One region of the Bacillus marinisedimentorum genome, then DNA from elsewhere that is predicted to be linked to it. Evidence: predicted binding sites of a transcription regulator. Region 1 holds the regulator's gene; the other holds the start of a gene.

What was found. Region 1 encodes LexA, which represses DNA repair genes until DNA is damaged. Its sites were predicted from a motif close to CGAACATATGTTCG; they were not measured.
Region 2: addB (helicase-exonuclease AddAB subunit AddB) is a predicted target of LexA. The motif match lies at 2,839-2,852, and genes of this name have one in related genera.

The regions. Positions count from the first base shown of each region.
Region 1 covers NZ_LWBL02000030.1:123,792-131,586, reverse strand. Annotated here, with positions in the region: gene tkt (transketolase) at 1-1,416, opposite strand, end outside; gene A4U59_RS09765 (DUF896 domain-containing protein) at 1,609-1,848, opposite strand; gene A4U59_RS09760 (YneB family resolvase-like protein) at 1,919-2,581, opposite strand; gene yneA (cell division suppressor protein YneA) at 2,714-2,992, opposite strand; gene lexA (transcriptional repressor LexA) at 3,151-3,777, shown strand; gene glnA (type I glutamate--ammonia ligase) at 3,918-5,252, opposite strand; gene A4U59_RS09740 (MerR family transcriptional regulator) at 5,307-5,699, opposite strand; gene A4U59_RS09735 (methionine gamma-lyase family protein) at 5,878-7,146, opposite strand; gene hflX (GTPase HflX) at 7,151-7,795, opposite strand, start outside.
Region 2 covers NZ_LWBL02000013.1:75,479-83,273, forward strand. Annotated here, with positions in the region: gene addB (helicase-exonuclease AddAB subunit AddB) at 1-2,611, opposite strand, end outside; gene A4U59_RS03920 (sulfite exporter TauE/SafE family protein) at 3,861-4,727, shown strand; gene A4U59_RS03925 (GNAT family N-acetyltransferase) at 5,062-5,616, opposite strand; gene A4U59_RS03930 (cation:proton antiporter) at 5,811-6,962, shown strand; gene lepB (signal peptidase I) at 7,509-7,795, opposite strand, start outside.

The sequences.
Region 1 (7,795 bases):
GCCGTCCTCACCGACAGCAATGCTGTCATGTGTAAATACGTATGTGACAGGAAGCCCCATTAAGGCTGCCAGGCGGATAGCCGGGCGCAAGTAGTCGGAGAAGACGAAGAATGTTCCGCCATACACTTTCAGCCCGCCATGGAGTGCCATGCCGTTCAGAGCGGCACCCATCGCAAATTCACGAACACCGAACCAGATATTCCGGCCTGCATAATTGCTTGCGGAAAAATCCTCTTCATCTTTAATCAGTGTTTTATTGGAGCCGGCCAGGTCTGCAGAACCGCCGAAGAAGTTCGGGATTCCATTTGCGATTCCGTTCAGCACTTCACCGCTGGAGGCGCGGGTAGCAGCTTTGTGTTCGCCTGGAGCATACTCCGGCAGATGGCTTTCCCATCCTTCCGGAAGCTCGCCCTTGATCGCTGTTTCAAGATCCCTTGCCAGTTCAGGATGTTCATTTTTATATGAATCAAACAGCTTATTCCACTCATTTTCTTTTTGTTGGCCGTTCTCTTTCACTTTTTCGTTAAAGTGGCTGTAAACTTCATCAGGTACATGGAAATCCCGTTCAAACGTCCATTTATAAGACTCTTTCGTCATTTTCGCTTCTTCTTCGCCAAGCGGTGCACCGTGAGAGGCTGAAGAGCCGGCTTTGTTAGGGGAGCCGTATCCGATCGTTGTTTTCACTTCAATCAGTGTAGGGCGATCAAGATCCGCTCTTGCATTTTCCAGAGCTTCTTCAATTTCCTCAAGATTGTTTCCGTCCTCCACCCTGATTACCTGCCATCCATAAGCTTTAAAACGGTCTTCGACGCTTTCGGTGAACGAGCGGTCCAGCTGGCCGTCAAGGGAAATATCATTTGAGTCATATAACACAACAAGGCGGCCCAGTTTCATATGGCCGGCATAGGAGGCAGCCTCTCCGGAAATGCCTTCCATCAAGTCGCCGTCACCGCAAATACTGTATGTAAAGTGGTCCACTACATTATAGCTGCCGCGGTTATATTTTGCTGCAAGATGCCTTTCAGCCATCGCCATCCCTACAGCCATTGCAATACCCTGGCCAAGCGGTCCTGTTGTTGCTTCAACACCAGATGTATGGCCGTATTCCGGATGACCAGGCGTTCGGCTGCCCCACTGGCGGAAGTTTTTGAGATCGTCCATTGTGACATCGTAACCTGCCAGATGAAGAAGACTGTATAAAAGCATGGAGCCGTGTCCTGCAGACAGGACAAAACGGTCCCTGTTGAACCATTCCGGATTCGCCGGGTTCTGATTCATATATTTAGTCCAGAGACTGTATGCCATAGGAGCTGCTCCCATTGGCATTCCCGGATGTCCTGATTGTGCTTTTTCAATTGCATCAATTGAAAGCGTCCGGATGGTATTAATGGAAAGATCGTGGATGTTATCTGCCATAAAATTTTCATCCCTTCTATGTAATGTGTTTATCCGTTCCCAGCTACAATCATAGCTTTCTTGAATTAAATGTTCAAGCACTCAAAACAGCTGAAGAACGGTTAATCAATTCTACTATTGTATTATATCTCTTTTCCCGTGAATTACGAGCCCAAAACAAAAAAGATACAGCAATCCGGCTAGCTGTATCTCTCAGTGTTTGTGTCCTTTATTTGAATGTTTTTTCTGTTTCAGCTTTTCCGGCGTCACGTCATTTCCGTTTGGATCCACTATTTTCACATTTTGCAATGTGCGGTCAAAGTTTCCCCGGAAAGCCTGCAAATATTCTTCCCGCAATTTTTTTTGCTCTTTTACTTCTTCCGGAGTCAAGCCATCACGTTTCGACTTGCGTGCCAACTCATTGATCCGGTTTATTTTTTCAGGTGAAAGCATCAAAAAACTCCTTATACATAATAATTAGCCCATTAAGGGTTTTTATTTTATCATGTTTGGTTTTCACAGTCTACTCCCCAGCATTCCCATCATCCATCGACCCCATGTATTCCTGATAGCGCCTGTTGACCGTAGCCTTCGAGATGCCAAAACCAAGCCCCCGCAGGGTGGCAGCAATTTCAGCAAAGGTCAGGCCATTGTTCCGCAGCCTGACAATTTCTGATACCGGCACTTCCTTCCTTTCCCTTCCCGGACCGTGATTCCTGCTGGTCAAGTTTTGCTGCGGCCTGTATCCATTTGCAACCGCCCGCTTCATACCACGTTTGATTTTGAGATTATGGAGCTTACGCTGATATTCTTCTACGATGCTCACAATATCAAGAACCATAGAATCCGCTTCCGACAGTTTAAGTTCACCTTGATGGGAAATCGTATGAATTTTGATGCCGAGTTTTTGCAGCGTATGCAGAAGAGCAATGCGTGCATTCCCTCTGCCAAGCCTTGTCTCATCCTGGATGAGCAAAGCATCCGCTTGCCCTGTCTGAAACAGCTCAAGAAAGCGGAATACACCATCGCGGTCAATTTCATAACCGCTTTTTTTCTCTTCTATCATTTCGACTATGTGTATGTCCAGTTCACCGGCAAGCTTCGTTAACTCTTCATTTTGCCTGGCGATTGAAGTCTCCTGTGTATTTTTATCAGTACTGACTCTGCAGTAAAGGACTGCATTCATGTTTGATCACCTGTATGTTCTTTTATTTTATGAGGGTGTCCAAAAGCCCATCTGTCATAATTCATAAACGTTGTCCCTTCCGCATATGTGTAACTCTATTTCTTTATTGCACTCTGGATTGCCGGTGCCGCCTCAGTCTTTTTCGACCGGAATGAGAATTTTCTGTCCTGGATAAATAGCGGACCGTTCCACGTCGTTATGGTCAGTGACCCAGCCGATGAATTCCTCAGCAGTGTAAACATGATGGTCGTGGTATTCCTCAGCAAGCCCCCAGAGTGTATCTCCCTTTTCTATCGTTACTTTTATGTAATCTTCCCTGTCAAGCGGCGCTGCCATCACCACTGTAGCTGTTGTAAACAGGATCATGAAAATAAATGCAGCGACAAATGTCATATCGATTTTGCTTTGCATCTTTCTATTCCCTCCCCAAGAATATACGTTCGCTTTTGTTGAGTTCATTATAAAGGGAACAAATGTTTCCGTCAACGGTTTTTCGAACTTATGTTTGTATGCTGGACAGGGACATGGTATACTTACGGTAAGAAAAGGAAACGAACGGGGTGCACAAAATGACAAAACTCTCAAAACGCCAGGAGGAAATCCTGAATTTCATTAAAGAAGAAGTCCATCAAAAAGGCTATCCCCCTTCCGTCAGGGAGATCGGCGAAGCAGTCGGGCTTGCTTCAAGTTCTACTGTACACGGACATCTGGCACGGCTTGAAAAGAAGGGCCTGATCAGGAGGGATCCCACTAAGCCTCGGGCAATCGAAGTCCTTGGCACCCAGTCCGCCCAGGACATCCCTGTCAGCCGGACAGTCAATGTTCCTGTTATCGGTAAGGTAACTGCCGGGCAGCCAATTTCAGCAATCGAAAACGTGGAAGAATATATGCCTTTGCCTGAGCGGTTTGTCGCAGCGGCGGATGAAAATGTTTATATCCTAAATATCGTCGGAGACAGTATGATTGAAGCGGGCATTTATGACGGAGACATGGTCATCGTCCGCCAGCAAAGCACCGCGAACAACGGTGATATCGTTGTCGCCATGACGGATGAGAACGAAGCTACTGTAAAACGTTTCTTTAAAGAAAAGGACTATGTCCGCCTCCAGCCTGAAAATTCCACAATGGATCCGATCATCCTCCGGAATGTAAGCATCCTCGGAAAAGTGGTCGGCGTCTACAGGATGGTTCATTAAGCAGCGGATGCTGTTTTTGCTGTCATCCCGCAAACCGCCATCTTTACTATAGGAATATGAAACAGCCGGTCACACTGCCGGCTGTTTTTTTTTGAGGATATTTAAAAAGCCCCCCGTCTCCGGGAGGCTTTGTTTCTGTCTTAATATGTTGTAAAGTATTGTTCACGTTCCCAAGGGTGAACCTGGGTCCGGAACATATCCCACTCAATTTCTTTAGCTTCGATAAAGTGTTCCGATGCATGTTTGCCGAGTGCTGTCATCAGTACTTCATCTTTTTTCAGCAGCTCAAGTGCTTCTTTCAGTGTGGAAGGAAGATCGTTGATTCCGATGCTCATTCGTTCATCTTTGTTCATCACATAAATGTTGCGGTCGACAGGAGACGGCGCGGACATATTGTTTTTGATGCCGTCAAGTCCAGCCGCAAGCATGACCGCCATAGCCAGGTAAGGGTTCGCTGCCGGATCGACACTGCGGACTTCAATCCGGGTCGAAAGGCCGCGTGAAGCAGGTACACGGACAAGCGGGCTTCTGTTTTTTGAAGACCAGGCAACATAACAAGGCGCTTCATACCCGGGAACAAGACGCTTATAGGAATTTACCGTCGGGTTAGTGATCGCGGTAAAGGATTCAGCGTGCTTGAGGATACCGGCTACGAAATGACGGGCCGTATCGCTGAGCTGCAAGTCTCCTTCAGTATCATAGAACGCGTTTTCGCCATTCCTGAACAGGGACATGTTCGCATGCATTCCAGATCCATTGACGCCAAAGAGCGGTTTCGGCATGAAGGTTGCATGAAGGCCGTGTTTCCGTGCGATTGTTTTCACAGCCAGTTTGAATGTCTGGATGTCATCACAGGCCCGCAAAGCAGAAGCGTATTTAAAGTCGATCTCATGCTGGCCGGGTGCAACTTCATGGTGTGATGCTTCAATTTCAAAACCCATATCCTCGAGTTCAAGGACGATATCACGACGGCAGTTTTCGCCGAGGTCGGTCGGTGCAAGGTCAAAATATCCGCCTTTATCGTTCAGTTCGAGGGTCGGTTCACCGTTTTCATCATTTTTAAACAGGAAGAACTCCGGTTCAGGTCCAATGTTGAAGTCGGTGAAGCCGAGCTCTTCCATTTCTTTGAGCATGCGCTTGAGAATGCCGCGCGGGTCTCCTTCAAACGGAGTGCCGTCCGGATTGTAAATATCACAGATCAGGCGGGCCACTTTTCCTTTCTCAGATGTCCACGGGAAAATGACCCATGTATCAAGATCAGGGAAAAGGTACATATCAGATTCTTCAATACGGACAAAACCTTCAATGGAAGAACCGTCAAACATCATTTGATTGTCGAGTGCTTTAGGCAGCTGATCTACCGGGATTTCTACGTTTTTGATGATTCCAAGCAAATCTGTGAATTGGAGTCGGATAAATTTTACATTTTCCTTATCAGCTAAATTCAGGATATCTTCTTTTGAATACTTAGACATTTTGCTATTCTTCCTCCCACTTTTTTATAAAGTCATCAACGGCTATATTTGCCATTAATGGAAAAACCTTGATAACTCTCCTTGACGCAGGGACGCTTTGTTATACCTGCCGGCATGTTGAAGCTCATTTCTCAAAATGTCACGCAGCTGTTCATCGGTCATTTCCGGTTTTGCTGCTTTTTCAGCTGCGGGAGCACGAGTCTCCTCCTGTCTCAGGACAATCTCTTTGATGCCGGCCATATTGATGCCTCTTTCAATCAGCTCCTTGATTTCAAGCAGCCGGTCAACATCATTGAAAGAAAACATGCGCCTGTTCCCTTCTGTACGCGCAGGGCTTACCAGTCCGTGTTCTTCATAATAGCGAATTTGCCGGGCTGATAATTCTGTGAGTTTCATGACGATTCCCATAGGAAAGAGGGGCATGTTGCGGCGTATGGTATCACCCATTGCAACTCCTCCTTTTCAGAACATTCCTTATTCAATTACTAACAGTTTATCTTATGTAAGGTATGTTGTCAAATGGATGTTAGGTTTTCTCACATTATTTTTTTTGAGGAGACTTCCCCGGGGGAATTGCAAGCAAAATGAGAAAAAGGGCTTCAGCCCTTTTAACGTCAACGCCGGTTCATAATTTGATCAGCCCATCTTCCTCTAGCCGGTCAACTGCCTGGCATACTGCAATTTTCACATGCTCATAAGTCAGACCGCCCTGTACGTATGCGGTAAAAGGCGGCCGGATCGGCCCATCGGCTGTGAGCTCCAGGCTAGCCCCCTGAATGAAGGTTCCCGCCGCCATGATGACGTCATCTTCATAGCCCGGCATATAACTCGGATGCGGTGTCACATGGGAATTGACGGGTGAAGCGAACTGAATCGCCTGACAGAACGACACCATGCTTTCAGCATCATCAAATTCTACGGATTGAATCAAATCAGTCCTTTTACTATTCCATTTTGGAGATGTCCTTAAACCTGCTTTTTCTAAAAAGGCAGATGTGAAAATCGCCCCTTTTACCGCCTGGGCAACAATATGTGGTGCAAGAAAAAATCCTTGATACATTTCCTGGAGGCTGTATAGAGATGCACCTGCTTCGGCTCCGATTCCCGGTGATGTCAGCCTGTACCCGCATAATTCCACCAGATCGGCCCTGCCGACGATATAGCCTCCTGTTTTAGCGAGTCCCCCACCTGGATTTTTAATAAGTGAGCCGGCCATTAGATCTGCTCCTGCGTGAGCCGGTTCCATCGTTTCCACAAATTCTCCGTAACAGTTATCAACGAAAACGATGATGTCTTCTTTGAGATCCTTTACAAAATCAATCATTTCCCGGATTTCTTCAACTGTATAAGATGGACGTATGCCGTAGCCTTTGGAACGCTGAATTCCGATCATCTTCGTATTGGATCCGATCGCTTGTTTTACAGCGTTAAAATCAACCATCCCCTCTTCAGTCAGATCGATTGAACGGTATTTGATTCCGAACTCTTTGAGCGAACCTTTCCCGTTTCCGCGGATGCCGACGATTTCTTCAAGGGTGTCATAAGGGCGGCCTGTTATGTAAAGGAGCTCATCCCCCGGGCGGAGAACCCCGAATAATGCGGTTGATATGGCATGGGTGCCGGAAATGATTTGTGGCCGCACAAGTCCCGCTTCGGCGCCAAGCGCCCGTGCATATACCCTTTCCAATGTGTCCCGGCCGGCATCATCATAGCCGTAGCCGGTCGAGGGTGTGAAATGAAAATCACTTACCTGGAAATGACGGAAGCTTTCCAGGACGCGGAATTGGTTCGATTCAGCTGTTTGATCAGCTATCCGGTGAAGCGGTTCGATTTGTTTTTCGATTTCATTGGCGTATTGCTCGATTTTACTGCTGTTTGTAAAATGTTCGTACATGCTGCTATTCTCCTTTATTTTCAGCCAGTTCTTTATACAATGGCACGTGCGGGTGGATATACCCCGTACAGCGGTAACCTGTTTCAGCTTCATCGTATGTTCTTTCCTGCAGGATCGTTTCGGCAGCGAGCCGCGCAAGAAGGCGCCCGTTATTTTCATTGACAGTCACATCGTAAGCGGTCATTTCCTTAATCAGGCAAGATTGGACTTCCGCTTTCAACCGGTTGATATCCTCTTCTTCGAATGCACTGATCAGCAATTTGGAACCGGCACGCGTTCCGGGAATAAAGTCTTCAAGCATTTCATCCTTTTTGTTATAGACTGTAAGAATCGGAATGTCGTTGACCCCTAGGTCTTCGAGCAGTTCATACACTGTTTCTTCATGATTGAAATGATCCGGGTTCGATGAGTCCACGACATGAACGATTAAGTCTGCCTCCTTAACTTCTTCGAGGGTTGACCGGAAAGCTGCCACGAGGGTTGTCGGCAAATCCTGGATGAACCCGACAGTGTCGGTCAGCAAAACAGTTGCCCCAGATGGAATAATCATTTTCCTCGTTAACGGATCAAGGGTAGCAAACAGCAGATCCTCCTCAAATGATTCCGCTTCTGTCAGCTTGTTGAACAGGGTTGATTTTCCGGCATTTGT
Region 2 (7,795 bases), on a different contig from region 1:
ATTCATCGATCGCCTGGATGGAAAATTGCTCGCATTGCTTGCTGGTCAGCTCGTTCCATTCAAGGCCGTGCTCCTTCACAAGTTCGGACATCCGTTTCAATGCCCCGTGGAAAAGCTGCCCGATATCAGGAGCTTCGAGCTTGAAGATTTGCCGCTCCTTCAATTTCAGCCCGTGTGAAGCAAACTGGGAAAATGCGCAGGAGTTGAACCGCTCCATCCTTGAAACACTTGCCTGGATCTGCTCGCCGTACAGCTCTTTGCTGATATGCGCATCAAGCTGCTTTGCTTCATTTTTAAAAAACAGGCTGCCCAGGACGGTCCGCGCCTTTTCCGACCACTGTTCACTGGTGATAAATTCATTCAGGACATCGATCCACAGCGGTGCAACCGGATACCCCCGTTTCCACGCCTGCAGCTGGGCAGCGAGATAAGACAGCGTCTTCTTGCCTGTCGTGACGAAATCCAGCTGCTCCTGTTCACTAACTTCCGTCGGATCGTTTAAAATGAGCTTTTCCTCCAGCGTACTGTAAAGGCTTTTGATGCGTTTGACAAGAACAGACGGATTCAATGATTTCCCTTCCTCATCCGCAAGGGGCCAGCTTACCCACAACCGCTCCGACGGACTGGTCAGAGCAAGGTAAATCAGAAAATTCTCATCCAACAGCTGCTCGCGGCTTCCTGGTGCCAGCTGTACACCCGAATCAAGAAGAAGCTGCCTTTCTTCATCGGAAATGACATCGTCTTCCTGTGGAACAGCAGGCAGGACACCTTCATTCACCCCGAGAATAAATGAAATTTTCACATCCCCAAAACGGGTCCGATCAAGCGTTCCCGCCAGCACCTGGTCAAGTGAAGGCGGCACCAGTGCAAACCTCATCGATTCCAGTCCTGTTCCGATCATTTTCATGAACATATCAAATGTCAGTTTATCATCACCGGTGATTTCCACAATCTGGTCCAGCAAATCCATAAACTCATCCCACACCTGGTCGTGCTGGCGGGCGAGTGTAAGATTTCCGTTCTCAGCTGCCGTATCGCGCAGCTTTTCAATTTTCTCAGGAACCCTTATCCCGGAAAGAAAATGATAGAGTGCTTCCGCATAATCCCGGCCCGTTTTCGCCCTTTTCATTTCTTCCTCAAGGGAAGCGAGCGGTGCTGCGATCAATCTGCGCAGACGGTTGATCTTATCCTCAATTTCCTTCTCTTTGTCCGTTTGCCCGGTGTCCGTATCTTCAAGTGAATAAATGCGCCGGTAGGTCCACGGCTCATCCTGTTTCCACTTGACGCCCTGGATGCCGCGGGCCAGCACGTAGTTTTCAAGCTGGTCCATCTGTTCCCGGAGCCCTTCAACACGGCTCCCCAGCGGAAAAAACAGGTCCGTTTTCACACAGCGGAACACCGGATCGTAACGCCAGTTCGTATGGATGACATCGAGTGATGACCGAATCAGCTCAAACAGGGGATGATTCAGCATCGTTTGCTTCAGGTCGATGAAATAAGGAATCTCGTAATCATTGAATATCGTCTCCATCAGCTTCTGGTAATCTCCCATGTTGCGGACAAATATGCCGATATCCCTGAACCGGTACCCTTCTTCACGGACGAGCTTAAGGACTTCCCGGGCAACGCCTTCCACTTCTGCCCGCCTGTTAACGGCCGCAGCAAGCGTGATTTCCCCGGCTAAATCAACTTGTTCAGCCGGCCTGACATCATAACAGCGTTCCAGATGTTCAAGTGACGGAGCCTGCTCATAACGGGGGGGCTTTCCATCCAAAACAACCGTCTTCTCCAGTTCCGCCCCAAGACCTCCGGCTAGCTCCCTCAATTTCATAAACGTATCCCCCGTCATCCGGAATAGATTAAGTTCATGGGGAGCATGTTCATACTCGCGGTCGAGCGTCAACGAAACAGTCACCCGCTTCGCATGCTGAAAAAGCGCTCCAAGAACAAGCTCTTCCTGCGGTGTGAAGCTGTAAAACCCATCAATATAAAACTCGGCATCTTTTATAAAATCGGAATCCGGAATCTTCTCGGCAAGCAGCCTCAAATAATCTTCTGAATCGACATAACGGCCGGCCAGGCTTTTCTCCAGGTCTTCATAAATGAGCTGAAAATCGTGAAGCTTCTCTTTCAGGCTCTCCGTTCCCGCTTCTGCTTTTCCGCCAGCATCAAGTTCCATCCGTTTCTGCTCTAGATCGGCCGGTGTGACACAGTATCTCTTGAATTCAGCCATCATCTCCTCAAGCTGTTCAATAAATCCGTTTTTCTCAGCAGCCTTTTCAAACACCTTGAGCTCTTTCCTTCGGCTTTCCAAAATCTTTCGGATCATCATATTAAGGCCGAGCGTATTGATATGATAACGGGAAATCCCGCCAGTCTCCTGCAAAACCCTCCAGGCCAGCCTCGTGAAACTGAACACCTGCGTCCTGATCATGCCGCCAAGTCCCGGCGTTGTGATCAAATCATACTCCGTTTGGAATGTCATTTGATCCGGCACAAGATAAATCAGCGGGTTTCCATCCGGATTATCCTTGAGACGCTTCCGCAAATCGTCTTTGCAAAGCGCCGTCTTCCCGCTTCCTGCCCGTCCGATGACAAATCGCACTGTCATTGAATAACCTCCGCTCCTGCAAATATCTGTCGACAGCTTGAGGATCGCCCGAGCTGTCTCGTTATGTAATCAAAAATGTAAAACAGGCCGTTTTTGCTGAAACATGTGCGAAACGGCTGCCTGTAAGTATCTGCTTATCTTTTCAACGTCACATTTCCTGATTCTATGATACTATTTCCGCGAATGCCGATAAACCTTTTTCATCTGCCAATATCTGAAGGTGATTTCGAACATCCGTTCTATAAGTTTAGCAGATTTTTCCGTTCTCTTCCACCTTGCAGATGAATGGGTGCTGTTCTTTTGCCCGATCATGGTATGGTACAGCGAGCTTCAGAGGTTTAAATTGATATCTGGTGGTTCCCCGAAAATCCCGGATTCCGGGCTGTCCCCCGATTTTGAGGCGCTGCGGTACATTTAATAAGCCTTTATGAATCCTTTCTGCACGAGAAAATTGGTGAGCAATTTTAAGGATTCTCACGCCTGCTGTTGTAATAAAGACCTTTAAAAATCAACAATTGATTATTTGGGATTTTTGGAAGTAATGCTTCAATTCAATCCATAGGAACGGTTATTTTGCAGTTAGCAGACGGTTTTGAACTATATTTTATAGGTTATGCAGCTGGTTCATGCGGAATCGCGTATTTCACGCCGTCCCCTGTGCACCATCATGGACCGCGACCGGTTAAGGGGCAGGTTTCGCGCCGTAACAACGACTTTTCATGCCAAACAGTCCTCCTTTCATGCGCAAATCCTGCTTTTTCACGCCGTATCTGCGACTTTTCACGCCAGACCACCCGTTTCGCGCCATAACTACCACTTTTCACGCCGTTCCATACCGGTTTCGCGCCGTCCCCTGTGCACCATCATGGACCGCGACCGGTTAAGGGGCAGGTTTCGCGCCGTAACAACGACTTTTCATGCCAAACAGTCCTCCTTTCATGCGCAAATCCTGCCCTTTCACGCCGTATCTGCGACTTTTCACGCCAAACCACCCGTTTCGCGCCATAACTACGACTTTTCGCGCCGTTCCATACCGGTTTCGCGCCGTCCCCTGTGCACCATCATGGACCGCGACCGGTTAAGGGGCAGGTTTCGCGCCGTACTGACTGGATGTATCTGGATTCGTAACATACTGTCTGCAGCATAGGATCAAGCTCCTCCCCTCAACAACAAACAAGGCAAAACATTTGCTCAAAAAGCCGCATTCTGGCTAAACTATAATCATCTGCAGACGGAAGGAGCAATCGTTTTGGAATTAGCTGCATATCTGCTCATCGGGGCCATCATCGGGATTCTTTCCGGATTTTTCGGAGTGGGCGGCGGCTTTGTTTTGACACCGGTGCTGCTGCTGTTTGGTTTCGCGCCAGTAACTGCCATTGCAACGAGCCTCCTTTATACAATCGGAACATCGGTATCCGGAGTAGTTGCCCATTTGCGCCTCCGCAACATCGAGTGGAAGCTGGCATTCATCACAGGATTAAGCGGACTTGCCGCGACAAGGGTAGCTCACCCGTTTGTCCTGTTTCTCGAAAGCAGAGGGCTTTCTGAAACGGTCATACCTGGTTTTTATCTGCTGCTGCTCGGTTATTTCGCTTTTTCGATGCTCCATAAGAAAAAAGGGAAGCCTAAGGAACCCGCTGAAAACGGAAAACACTCCCTCCCGATTATTTTGTTTATCGGCTTTTTTGGCGGCTTCGCCTCCACGGCCCTCGGAGTCGGGGGCGGATTCATTATCGTACCGCTGTTTATATCGCTGCTTGCTCTGCAGCCAAGACTGGCTGTCGGAACGAGCCTTGTCAGTGTTTTCTTCATCGTTATATCTGGTTTTATTTCATATGCTTTTACAACACCGATCAATTATGTGATTGGAATCATGCTGGTCATCGGTGCTTTGATTGGCGGTCAAGTCGGCGCCCATTTGACAGCTTATTTCAGCGATCCGGAAATCAAAAAACGACTCGGCTTGCTATATATTGTCACATGGCTCAGCGTCCTGCTGAAGCTGTTTGGGCTGAATATGACCGGGCTTGCGGGCCTCACCGCTTTCATTATTTATTTAATTTACTCGTTTAGCAGGACTATGATCGGCAGCAGAAAAGAGCAGCAGAACGAATGACTCAGGAACAAATGCGCAAGGCGCCCGCTTAGCGGCGTACGCATAAGCGGGGGTTCCCGCAGGGAGGTGCTCTTTCCTCCCGGAGGGGATCACCGCTTATGACGATAGCCGCTGGCGCCTGGAGCTGGAGGAACAAATGCGCAAAGCGCCCGCTTAGCGGCGTACGCATAAGCGGGGGTACCCGCAGGGAGGTGCTCTTTCCTCCCGGAGGGGATCACCGCTTATGACGATAGCCGCTGGCGCCTGGAGCTGGACGATTCTCTTCTGGCTTTTTATCCACAACGCTTACATATTATAATTTTAGCAAAAAAAGAGCACAGCAGGCTTTAACGCCTTAGCTGTGCTCTTTTTCCATCCATTCTCTTTTCAGCATTCCGTAAAGTTCAAGGTCATGCCGTCTGCCGCGGCGTTCCAGAAATTCTCTGTGCGATCCTTCCCTTATGAAACCGAGTTTCTCATACATCCGCTTTGCACGCTCATTATAAGAAAACACGGTCAACTGCAGCCGGTGAAGGTTTAATTCTTCAAATGCGTATTGGATGGCAAGGTTCATTGCTTCAGTCCCATACCCCTGGCTCCAGTACTGGCGCTGCAGTGCAGCGGAAATCCAGGCGCTTCTGTGATTCCACAGGATGCCATCGATTTCAATAAAGCCTGCCAGCTCTTCTGTGCCTTTTAATCTTACGGCAAAGCGAAAGCTGTCAGACTCCTGGCTGCTGATCCAATCCTCCATGTCTTTCTTTGACTTCGGAACGGCCGGCCTGGCATCAAACAACTGTAGAAATTCATCATCTTCATGCCATGCGGCCAGCACAGCGGCATCCTCCTCCTGAAAAGCCGTCAACTTGACACGGTCACCATGGAACAGCGGCTTATTTAGCATTATCATCAATCCCCCCGCTCTATGTTTCTATAAAGTAGTGTTCGCGATGCTCCGTGAAAATCCTTTCAGTCGGCTATATTACTATTTTTCATTTTTGTTATTTTATGGATGGCGGCATCTGCCAAAAACAGGAGTGATTGTTACTGAGTCGGGGAATAAAGGAAGGACATTACATCAATTTCAGGAAGGATGGAACTTTTGTGAATTTGCCGCTGGTCGTTGGACTCATCTTACTCGCCCTGGCACTGTCAGGTTTTATTGGAATAAAATTATTAAGGGTACCGGACATAGTCCTATATGTGCTGCTTGGAATCGGCTTATCTTTTTTCATCCATGAATCGGAAGCGATCAAGGTAGCAGGAGAAATCGGAATGATTCTGCTGTTTTTCCTACTCGGCATGCGCTATAACATCGGAAATTTCGCCCTGAATATTAAAAAGGTGTGGAAAGCTGGAACACTGGACGCCTTTTTAGGGATTGTCATCACCACTTTTGTCGCCTACCTTTTTGGGCTCGACTTTTTCCCGGCCCTCATCATCGGAGGAATTGTGTATGCAACCAGTTCGTCCATAACCGCAAAACTGCTTGAGCACTCGGACAGGCTGCAAAACAGGGAGTCAGAATTCATGCTGTCCCTGCTCATATTTGAAGACCTTGTCGCACCAGTGCTCGTTACCGTTTTGATCGGCATGTCCGGCGAATCCTTTACAGGATTTGACTTTGTGTTCATCTTTGTGAAAATTGCCGGACTGGCAGCAGGCGCATTCGTACTCAGCAAAATCGTGTTCAAATGGGCTGAGCCGTATGTCAAACGCATCGTTACCGATGATGCTTTCATCCTGCTAGTTGTCGGGAGTGCACTGGCTTACGGCGGTGTTGCTGTCCTGCTCGGACTTTCCGAAATCATCGGTGCCTTCCTGGCAGGCATGATATTGGCTGATGTAAAAGTGAAAAGGTTGATCAAGCGTGACTTGATGCCAGTCAGAAACTTATTCCTCCCGTTCTTTTTCCTGCATTTCGGGATTTCCATGGAATTTAATGACACCGTTCCTTCTGTTGGCCTCCTGGCCGTTTTGCTTCTCTGGGGGATTCTATATAAAGTACTTGTCGGTTACTACGGAGGGAAATGGTACGGACTGGAAAAAAAGGAGGCCGCGCTCGCCGGTTTTTCCTTTACTCCACGCGGGGAGTTTTCTGTAATCATCGCAGGACTCGCAACGGGAACACTGCAAGTTTTTACAGGGATTTATATTCTGGCTGCTGCGTTTATAGGAATGCTTATCTTCATGCTTGCACCGAAACTGACTGAAAAGTTCTTCAAAAATGCAGACACAAGTACACATCCTGAGTGATCCGTTCCGGGAAAGGCCGCTGCTCCACGTGGTAAAATAAGCTGCATCGGAAACCGCACGCAGTTCCGATAACGCCGAGAAAAGTGAAAAAGCAATTAAATGCGCACATTAAATGAACCAATAATTGTATATAAAATAGCATTATAACTAACGAAAAACGCTTGGCAGTCGGCCCTTTCCAATCAAAGTACCTTTTAATTGAATAAGTCTGGTTTATAGCCTGTTCTTATACATTGTATGTTAAAACAAGGAGTTGATTTCCGCTGCAACGGATGTCGCACTTGTGCCCGTGATGAAAACGAATGCCTGTAGCGGAAAGAAACGGGCGAGGGCCAGGATGGAAAATATAATACTTCCTTACTCCACAATCCTGCCCTTATAATAATTAATTAAAAAGTTTATGTCGATATATCAATATAAAAAATCATACCAATTACGAAGTTAATTGATATGTTAATTCATTTGCTATTCAATTGGAACTACTTGCGGAAACCGATACGGCTTTCTCGTTTTTTTTTGAATATCAGCACACAAATTTGGATTGCTTTATTTAAATGTAATGGCCCATTGCTCCATTGGCCAGTAGCGGAGATTGACTTTGCCGACTACCTCGTCCTCCTGGATGAAACCGAAATGCCTGCTGTCATGGCTCCCTCTCCGATTGTCGCCAATGACAAACACATGGCCTTCCGGCACTTTTTCAAAGCCCGTCAATTCTTCAAGAGTAAAGCTTCCGGTCAACTGTCCGGAAAATAACTCTTTTTTATTTTCCTTCAGATAAGGTTCTTTGTATGCCTCCCCATTTACATAAAGAACATCATCCCGATAGGCTA